One region of the Brevibacillus sp. Leaf182 genome, then DNA from elsewhere that is predicted to be linked to it. Evidence: a T-box and tRNA genes for the amino acid it is inferred to sense, from the RefSeq annotation. Region 1 holds a T-box; the other holds one or more tRNA genes.

What was found. A T-box is a leader RNA that pairs with one kind of tRNA and senses whether it is charged. The one in region 1 lies ahead of leuS (leucine--tRNA ligase), so its partner is inferred to be a tRNA-Leu.
Region 2: it has a tRNA-Leu gene. The T-box ahead of leuS (leucine--tRNA ligase) is inferred to sense a tRNA for this amino acid. The anticodon was not compared.

What each region holds. Positions count from the first base shown of each region.
Region 1 covers NZ_LMPN02000027.1:60,919-65,161, forward strand. Annotated here, with positions in the region: gene yqeK (bis(5'-nucleosyl)-tetraphosphatase (symmetrical) YqeK) at 1-230, shown strand, start outside; gene rsfS (ribosome silencing factor) at 230-586, shown strand; gene ASG16_RS19695 (class I SAM-dependent DNA methyltransferase) at 593-1,342, shown strand; T-box leader at 1,382-1,626, shown strand; gene leuS (leucine--tRNA ligase) at 1,691-4,108, shown strand; gene comER (late competence protein ComER) at 4,201-4,243, opposite strand, start outside.
Region 2 covers NZ_LMPN02000037.1:455,414-459,656, reverse strand. Annotated here, with positions in the region: gene ASG16_RS29115 (phosphotransferase enzyme family protein) at 1-307, shown strand, start outside; gene ASG16_RS29110 (YycC family protein) at 393-563, shown strand; gene ASG16_RS29105 (thioredoxin family protein) at 592-1,158, shown strand; gene ASG16_RS29100 (hypothetical protein) at 1,225-1,542, shown strand; tRNA gene ASG16_RS29095 (tRNA-Tyr) at 1,635-1,719, shown strand; tRNA gene ASG16_RS29090 (tRNA-Leu) at 1,765-1,846, shown strand; gene edeQ (edeine self-resistance N-acetyltransferase EdeQ) at 2,012-2,449, opposite strand; gene edeP (edeine non-ribosomal peptide synthetase EdeP) at 2,747-4,243, shown strand, end outside.

The sequences.
Region 1 (4,243 bases):
CCCTGTTAGAAAAAGTCGTCTGTGTGGCAGACTATATAGAACCAAACCGGGTTTACCCTGGTGTCGATTTTATTCGCGCCAAAGCCATGCATGATTTGGATGCCGCTCTGGCACTCGCCTTGGGAGGCACCATTCAATTTTTGATAGAGAAGCAAAAGACGGTTTTTCCGCTGACATTGACGGCATATAACGATTTGGTTTCCCGCAAAGGGAGAGAAGGAGGGTTTTAATGGTTAAAACAGTAGAAGATTTGGCCCAGTTGGTTGTGAAGGCGGCAGAGGACAAGAAAGCAGAGAACTTGAAGGTGCTCGATATTAAAAAGCTGTCCGTGATCGCAGACTATTTCATGATTTGCCACGGAAACAACGAGCGTCAAGTACAGGCAATTGTTCGCGAAATCCGTGACCAAGCCCACAAAAACGGCTTTGACGTCCGCGGTATCGAGGGAGCGGATGAAGGTCGCTGGGTACTGGTTGATCTGGGCGATATCGTCATTCACGTTTTCCATCGCGAAGATCGCGAGTTTTACAACTTGGAGCGCCTGTGGAAGGACGCAGAGGAAGTTTCCTTCAGCGCGCAAGGGTAAGGACAGATGGCATACGCACATATGGCCGCTGTATATGACAGGCTGATGGCGGATACTCCTTATGACCAGTGGCTCGATTGGGTTGAGCGTCATTGGACAAAGGGAGAGAAGCCTGTGCGGGTCATTGATCTTGGCTGTGGGACTGGCACGATTGCGATCCCACTCGCCAAGCGGGGATACCGTGTTACTGGAGTGGATCTCTCAACAGAAATGCTTGCAATCGCCTATGACAAAATGAGGCAGGAGCAAGTAGAAGTAGCGTGGGTGGAGCAGGATATGCGAGAGCTGTCCTTGCCCGAGGCTGATGCGGTCATCTCTTTGTGTGATTCCTTGAGCTATCTTACAGAGGAAGCGGATGTGCAGGAAACGTTCAAGCGCGTTTTCGCTCATCTCGCCCCTGGTGGGAGCTTTCTGTTTGATGTGCACAGTCCGTACAAGATGCTGCACATCTTCGGAGACGAGACGTTCACACATGTAGAAGATGAAGTTTCGTACATTTGGCAATGTTTTTGCGACCCGCTGCGACTGGAGGTAGAGCATCAGCTAACGTTTTTCATTCGTCAGCCAAACGGATTGTACGAGCGGATGGAAGAAGAGCATTGGCAACGGGCTTACCAGCCTGTCCAACTGATGCGCTGGCTGACAGGTGCTGGCTTCACAGACATTGTCATCACGGCTGATTACTCGGATATGCCGCCACAAGAAGCGAGTGAGCGCCTATTTTTTTCAGCCCGCAAGCCGAAAAGTTTGACATGATTGGTTCGGATTGACTATAATGGCGTTATAACTACAGATTTCGACGCGTTTAAGAGGAATAGTAGGAATAGGATTCGAGCATTCACAGAGAGTTGACGGATGGTGCAAGTCAACCCGGATCTATCTGAACTCACCTCCCAGCACTTGCCCCCAAGGTCATACAAGCAATGACTGTGTAAGGGTGAGCGGCTTATCCCCGATACGGATGAAACAAGTGGGTGAATGCTTGTCATTTGCCAATCTGGGTGGTACCGCGGGAATGTAAACAACCTCTCGTCCCTTTCGCAATAGCGATCTGGGATGTGAGGTTTTTTGTTTTCACCTATTTTAAGATGGGAGTGCTTTACCATGGTATTCAGTCATCAAAATGTCGAAAAGAAGTGGCAGCAATATTGGGAGCAGAACAAGACCTTCAAAACCTCCGAGGATGAGGGTAAGAAAAAGTTTTATGCACTCGACATGTTCCCGTATCCATCTGGAGCTGGCCTGCACGTAGGACATCCGGAAGGCTATACGGCTACTGATATATTATCCCGCATGAAGCGGATGCAAGGTTACAACGTTCTCCACCCAATGGGTTGGGATGCGTTTGGCTTGCCAGCGGAGCAATACGCGCTCGATACAGGAAACGATCCGGCAGAATTCACCGAGCACAATATCAACACTTTCCGTCGCCAAATTAAGTCACTCGGATTTTCCTACGATTGGGATCGTGAAATCAATACGACCGATCAGAATTACTACAAGTGGACACAATGGATTTTTACGAAGCTGTATGAGCACGGCTTGGCTTACATTGACGAGGTAGCTGTAAACTGGTGCCCTGCTTTGGGAACAGTTTTGGCGAACGAAGAAGTCATTGACGGAAAAAGTGAGCGCGGCGGACACCCAGTAGAACGCCGCCCAATGAAGCAATGGGTCTTGAAAATTACTGCGTATGCGGAAAGACTGATCGCTGACCTGGATGAACTGGATTGGCCAGAGAGCATCAAGGAAATGCAACGCAATTGGATCGGTCGTTCTGAAGGGGCAGAAGTAACCTTTGGTATCGAAGGTCATGACGAATCCTTTACCGTCTTTACGACTCGTCCAGACACGCTCTACGGAGCAACATATGCTGTGCTGGCTCCTGAGCACAAGCTGGTTGAGCAAATTACTGTACCAGCTCAAAAAGAAGCAGTGGAAGCATACCTGGATCAAGCGAAGCGCAAGAGCGATCTGGAGCGTACCGATCTGGCGAAAGAAAAGACAGGAGTATTTACCGGAGCGTATGCTATCAACCCGGTTAACGGCGAGCGTCTGCCAATCTGGATTGCGGATTACGTGCTGATCAGCTACGGAACAGGCTCCATCATGGCAGTTCCAGCGCATGATGAACGCGACTATGAGTTCGCGAAAACATTCGATCTGCCAATCAAGCAAGTAATCGCTGGCGGAGATATCTCCAAAGAAGCGTATGCAGGCGACGGAGAGCACATCAACTCCGGCATGCTCGATGGTTTGAACAAAGAAGAGGCTATCAGCAAAATGATCGAGTGGCTGGAAGCGGAAGGCAAAGGAAATCGCAAAGTAACGTACCGTCTGCGCGACTGGCTGTTTAGCCGTCAACGCTACTGGGGCGAACCAATTCCGATTCTCCATCTGGAAGACGGCACGATGAAAGTCGTTCCAGAATCCGAACTGCCAATCGTATTGCCTAAAACAAAAGAAATCAAACCATCCGGAACAGGTGAATCGCCATTGGCAAACATCGCGGAATGGGTAAACACAATCGATCCGGAAACAGGCATGAAAGCACGTCGTGAGACAAACACGATGCCACAATGGGCGGGTAGCTGCTGGTACTTCCTGCGCTTCATCGATCCACACAATGACAAGGCGTTGGCTGATCCAGACAAACTGAAAGAATGGCTGCCTATCGACATTTACATTGGTGGTGCAGAGCACGCGGTGCTGCACTTGCTCTACTCTCGTTTCTGGCACAAGTTCCTGTACGATATCGGTGTCGTACCAACCAAGGAACCATTCCAAAAGCTGTTTAACCAAGGAATGATTCTGGGTGAAAATAACGAGAAAATGAGTAAGTCCAAAGGCAACGTCGTAAACCCAGACGATATCATCAACAGTCATGGTGCCGACACACTGCGTATGTACGAAATGTTCATGGGACCACTGGATGCTTCGATCGCTTGGTCGACAAAAGGCTTGGATGGCGCACGTCGCTTCCTGGATCGCGTATATCGTCTGTTTGTGGGCGACAACGGTGAGCTGAACGAAAAAATCGTGGAAACCTCCAACGTGGCTGGCATGGAGCGCGTGTACCACCAAACGGTGAAAAAAGTAACAGAAGACTACGAGGGCCTGCGTTTCAATACAGGTATCTCTCAGTTGATGGTATTCGTAAACGAAGCGTACAAAGCAGAAGTTCTGCCGAAGAAATTCATGGAGGACTTTGTAAAAATGCTGTCTCCAATCGCTCCGCACTTGGGTGAAGAGCTGTGGGAAAAACTGGGTCACAGCGAGAGCCTGGCATACGCAGCATGGCCTACGTATGACGAAGCGAAGCTGGTTGAAGACGAGGTAGAAATCGTCCTGCAAATTAACGGCAAAAACAAAGAAAAGCTGCTCATCGCTTCTGATTCGACGAAAGAACAGATGGAAGAGATGGCGAAGAACAACGAGATGATTAAAGAGCTGATCGAAGGAAAAACGATCGTCAAAGTCATCGCTGTTCCAGGTAAACTGGTGAATATCGTCGTTCGTTAAGAAAAGACGGCAAGAAATGAGCAGAGGAGTGGAGCCTGTGAGTGACAGGTATCCACTCCTTTTTTCGTAAGTCAACGAATCTTCGTCTTGCGCTAATGCGGCTGATTGCTCAAATTTCGTGCAACCAGTTCCTGG
Region 2 (4,243 bases), on a different contig from region 1:
ACTTCAGTACGAAGGGATTCTTGCGTTCTGTGAAGGGTATCAGGCTCATCATCCACTACCAAAATCAGAGTGGCAAGCGGTGCTGGCGAAGCTCTGCTACGGACATTTGGCGTCAACGAATTTTTTAGATAGCTGGCTCGTCAAGCACAACCGTCGTATGGAGCATTGGGAACAGATTGCGATGACTTGGACCAGGCTCGTTCCAGAGCGATTCCACCTTTGGCACAAGCTAGAACAAGGTCTATTGGATATGCTTTTCCCGGATTATCAGCAGGCCACCGTTGTGGTTGGCAGGGATAACGAATGAACCTCAAGATACCAAGCTGGCAGGTTTAAGAGTCGTGTATTATACTGGAGGGACTGATGAAAGCAAACGGAAGGAGTGGAAATACATGCGTCCGTTACAGATATCACCTGATACGGCTGTCAAGCTGGCCGAAGCACTTCAGGTACCTTTAGAGCGCCTCATGCACATGCCGCAGCATATTTTGTTACAAAAAATGATGGAGTTGGCAAAGCAAGAGAAAGAAGAAAGTGAGCGAGAGTCTGAAAAGCAAGACTAGATTCATTACACACGAGGAGGAGAATAAGATGGGGGCAAACGTAGCACATAAATTCCGTACGGGGCTCAAGCCACAAGCGTTCGTGGAAAGCATGACAAAAAATCAGGATACATACAAAAACTGGTCGGATGCATTTTCATGGGAGGATGAACAAGACCGTGCGTTTTTTGCCTCTCTCCAGCATCGTGATGACCTCAGATGCTTGATTTTGGCTGCGGATTGGTGTGGCGACGTCGTTCGCAACTTGCCAGTCGTCTTGCATGCCTTGAAAGAAACTGACATGCCAGTGGAAATTATGGTGATGGAAGAGCATCTCGATCTTATGGATGAGTTTCTCACAATGGGCGGTCGGGCGATCCCCGTTGTTATTTTCGCGGACACGGGTGGACATGTTCTGGCAAAATGGGGACCACGACCGAAGCATGTCCAAGCTGTTATGACGGTGTTTAAACAGCAAAACCCGGACCGAAACGCAGCAGATTATGAAGAAAAGATCAAAGTGGTCCGTGCCGAAATGCTCGAACAGTATGGAGAAGGCACTGGCTACCAGCAAGTGATTGTCAAAGAACTAAGAGAGCTGCTTTCCTCGATCTAATCGATCACATCAATTACAGGGCGGAGTCACGGCTCCGTCCATTTTCGTGCAGAAGGGCTGAATAACATGTATTACTACGGGAATGAAACCATTATGTCCTTGGAGCAGGTGCTTCGCTTAAAAGCATCGGAAGTTCGAATTCTGGAGTGGGTACGTACCTACGAGTTTTTAGAAAATAGTTATGGGATCGATGAAGCCGTTCCCTACTTCTTGGAGATAAAATGCGAAGAAGACCAAGTGAAGATTCGCAAAAACCGCATACTAGACTTCCCGGAGTACTCCTGTGAGGGAGAAGAAACATTTCAAGAAGTGGACGAAGCGCTACGCGTCTTTCACGAGTGGGCACAGGAGATCTTGGAGAAAAAAGAGAGTCAATCTAAATAAATATATTGACGTCAAACAAAGTTCATGGTAGATTAATAAATGTCGCTTCTGGTTGAAGAGAGTAGACGCAGAAGATAGACAGCACATATTGTGGGGAGATAGTGAAGTGGCTAAACACGGCAGACTGTAAATCTGCTCCCTCCGGGTTCGGCGGTTCGAATCCGTCTCTCCCCACCATTGATTTTCTATCGATGATGTGCTATTTTATTCATAGTTTCACATGCCGGTGTGGCGGAATGGCAGACGCGCGCGACTCAAAATCGTGAGGGAAACCGTGGGGGTTCAAGTCCCTTCACCGGCACCATATCAAAAACGAATGCACACTAACCATGATGTTTACAGACGCATGGAAGGTGTGCTTTTTCATTTACGGAAAAACACAAAACAATTCAAATAGCGGCGATTCTAAGACTGGATTTTCAGGTCTTAGGTCGCCGCTGTTTCATTTTTGGGAAAAGAACTAGCTAACTTAAAAGTTCAATTCGGCAATCGTCTCGCCAAACAGGACCATGCCATTTTTTTGAAATCCGAGTGAAGCGTAAAGGTTTTCGGCTGCGACATTGGCTGGGGCATAACCAATGACAATTTTTTGACAATCTTCTTTTGCTTTCAGGATATCAATGACTTGCGAGATCGCAGCACGTCCGTAACCTTGCCGTTGATACTTTGCATCAACTAAGAGTCTGTAAATCCAGTAGTTTCCATCGTCGGGGTCAAGACCGTACATGACAAAGCCAACCATCGTGTCATCGTGGTAGATGGCCAAAGGGACAAATGTAGTTTGAAACTTTGCTTCAGCGATGGAGTAGAGGTTCGGGGCAACAAATTCACTCTGTTCAGGCGTAGGTTCCAGTTCAATACACTCTTCCCAGTTTTCCAGGGTTATTTCACGAAGTGTCACAGACATCTAATCACATTCATCCTTCCAGGTGTTTTTTACCAATATATTACATTTTATCCTACGTGAAAAGGCAGCCAAAATCAATAGTGTGTACAAACTTTTTTCCATTCTATGCAGCGCTAAAAAGGGAAGGAAGAAATGGAATTCATCCAATTTTCAGAAATAACATTTTATGGAAAATTCATTTGACACTATAGAAGATTCATCTATATAGTTGGAATTGGAAGTATTTGTAATCAATTAGATTTTTTACCATTTATGAATTGTGATGATATCTTCGCAATTCCGAAAGGGGGATATGCATTGCGCCAGGATAAGAAGCAATTGAAGGTGGGATATCCTTTAAGCCATCCACAAAAGCGTATCTGGTATACGGAAAAATTACATCCACAGCTTCCTATCCATACGTTAGGGGGGATGGTTCGGGTTCAAGGCAAGGTCAAACTGGATGTACTGGAAGCGGCCATTCACCTGTTCATTCAAAAGAACGATGCTTTGCGACTCAACTATCAGGAGGAAGAAACAGTCCTTCAGTTTGTTGGAGAGTACGAACTGGAGCCCTTGCAGGTGTTTGATTTCAGACAGGAACCGAATGCCCCTGATCGGTGCAGACAATTCCTGCAAGCTTTGTTTGCAAAGCCGTTTTCGATCGGACAAGAGCCTCTATTCTACTTTTGTCTGATTCAACTGAGTGACGAAGAAGCGGGATATTTTGTGAAGTTTCACCATTTGATTGCTGATGGTTGGTCTATCTCCATTATGACAGAACAAATTGCTCACTATTATGACACGTTGTTGGCAGGCGGTACCGTTCATCTAGGGGATGAACACGCTTATCAAGCTTTTGTCGACAGGGAGCATGCCTATTCTCAGTCTGAGAGATTTGAAAAGGACAAGCGATACTGGCGGGACAAGTTTCAGAGCTTGCCTGTGATCACGACATTACAAAAGGCAACAGATACGACCGAAGGCAAGCGCAAAGTCTATGCATTCAACCGAGAAGATTCGACAAGAATACGCCAGTTTGCAGACCAGATGAAATGCTCGCTAAATTCCTTGTTTGTGGCTCTCGTCAGTCTTTACCTTCAGCGCTGCACGAGGCAAGAAGAAATCGTGATCGGTACGCCGCTGTTAAATCGTTCAGGCAAAGTGGAGCGCAAAATTTTCGGGATGTTCACAAGCACCATGCCATTTCGTCTGGCAGTTCCGATGGAAATGGATGCTCTCGATTATGTCAAATATGTCAACAGGGAACTCACTTCCTGTTTTTTTCATCAGAAATATCCGTACGATTTGCTCGCTCAAGAGTTGGAATTGAAGAAACATGGCTATGACAGCTTGTTTCAGATTTGTGTCAATTATTACAGCACGCAGCTGCCCTTCACCCTTGGCGGGCACCCCGTGACGAATGAGGAGTTTTACAACGGTCACCAGTTGTATTCGCTCCAAGTGATTATTAGGGAATGGGCTATAGATGAACGATTGACGCTGGAATTGGATTACAAGATTGCCGAGTACACGGAAAATGAGGTTGATCGAATTGTGGATCATCTCATAAGGCTGCTCAATCAGATGATCTCGAATCCAGAAGTCCCGCTGTCCAATCTGAACTTCCTTGCTGACGAAGAGCTGGCACTACAACTCAAAACATGGAACGATACAGCGGCTTCCTATCCCAGCGAGAAGACGGTTGTCCAATTGTTTGAAGAGCAAGTAATACGCTCGCCACAGGGAGTTGCGTTGGAGTCAGAGGGGCGCATACTGACATTCCAGGAACTGCATGATCAAGTGAATCGACTC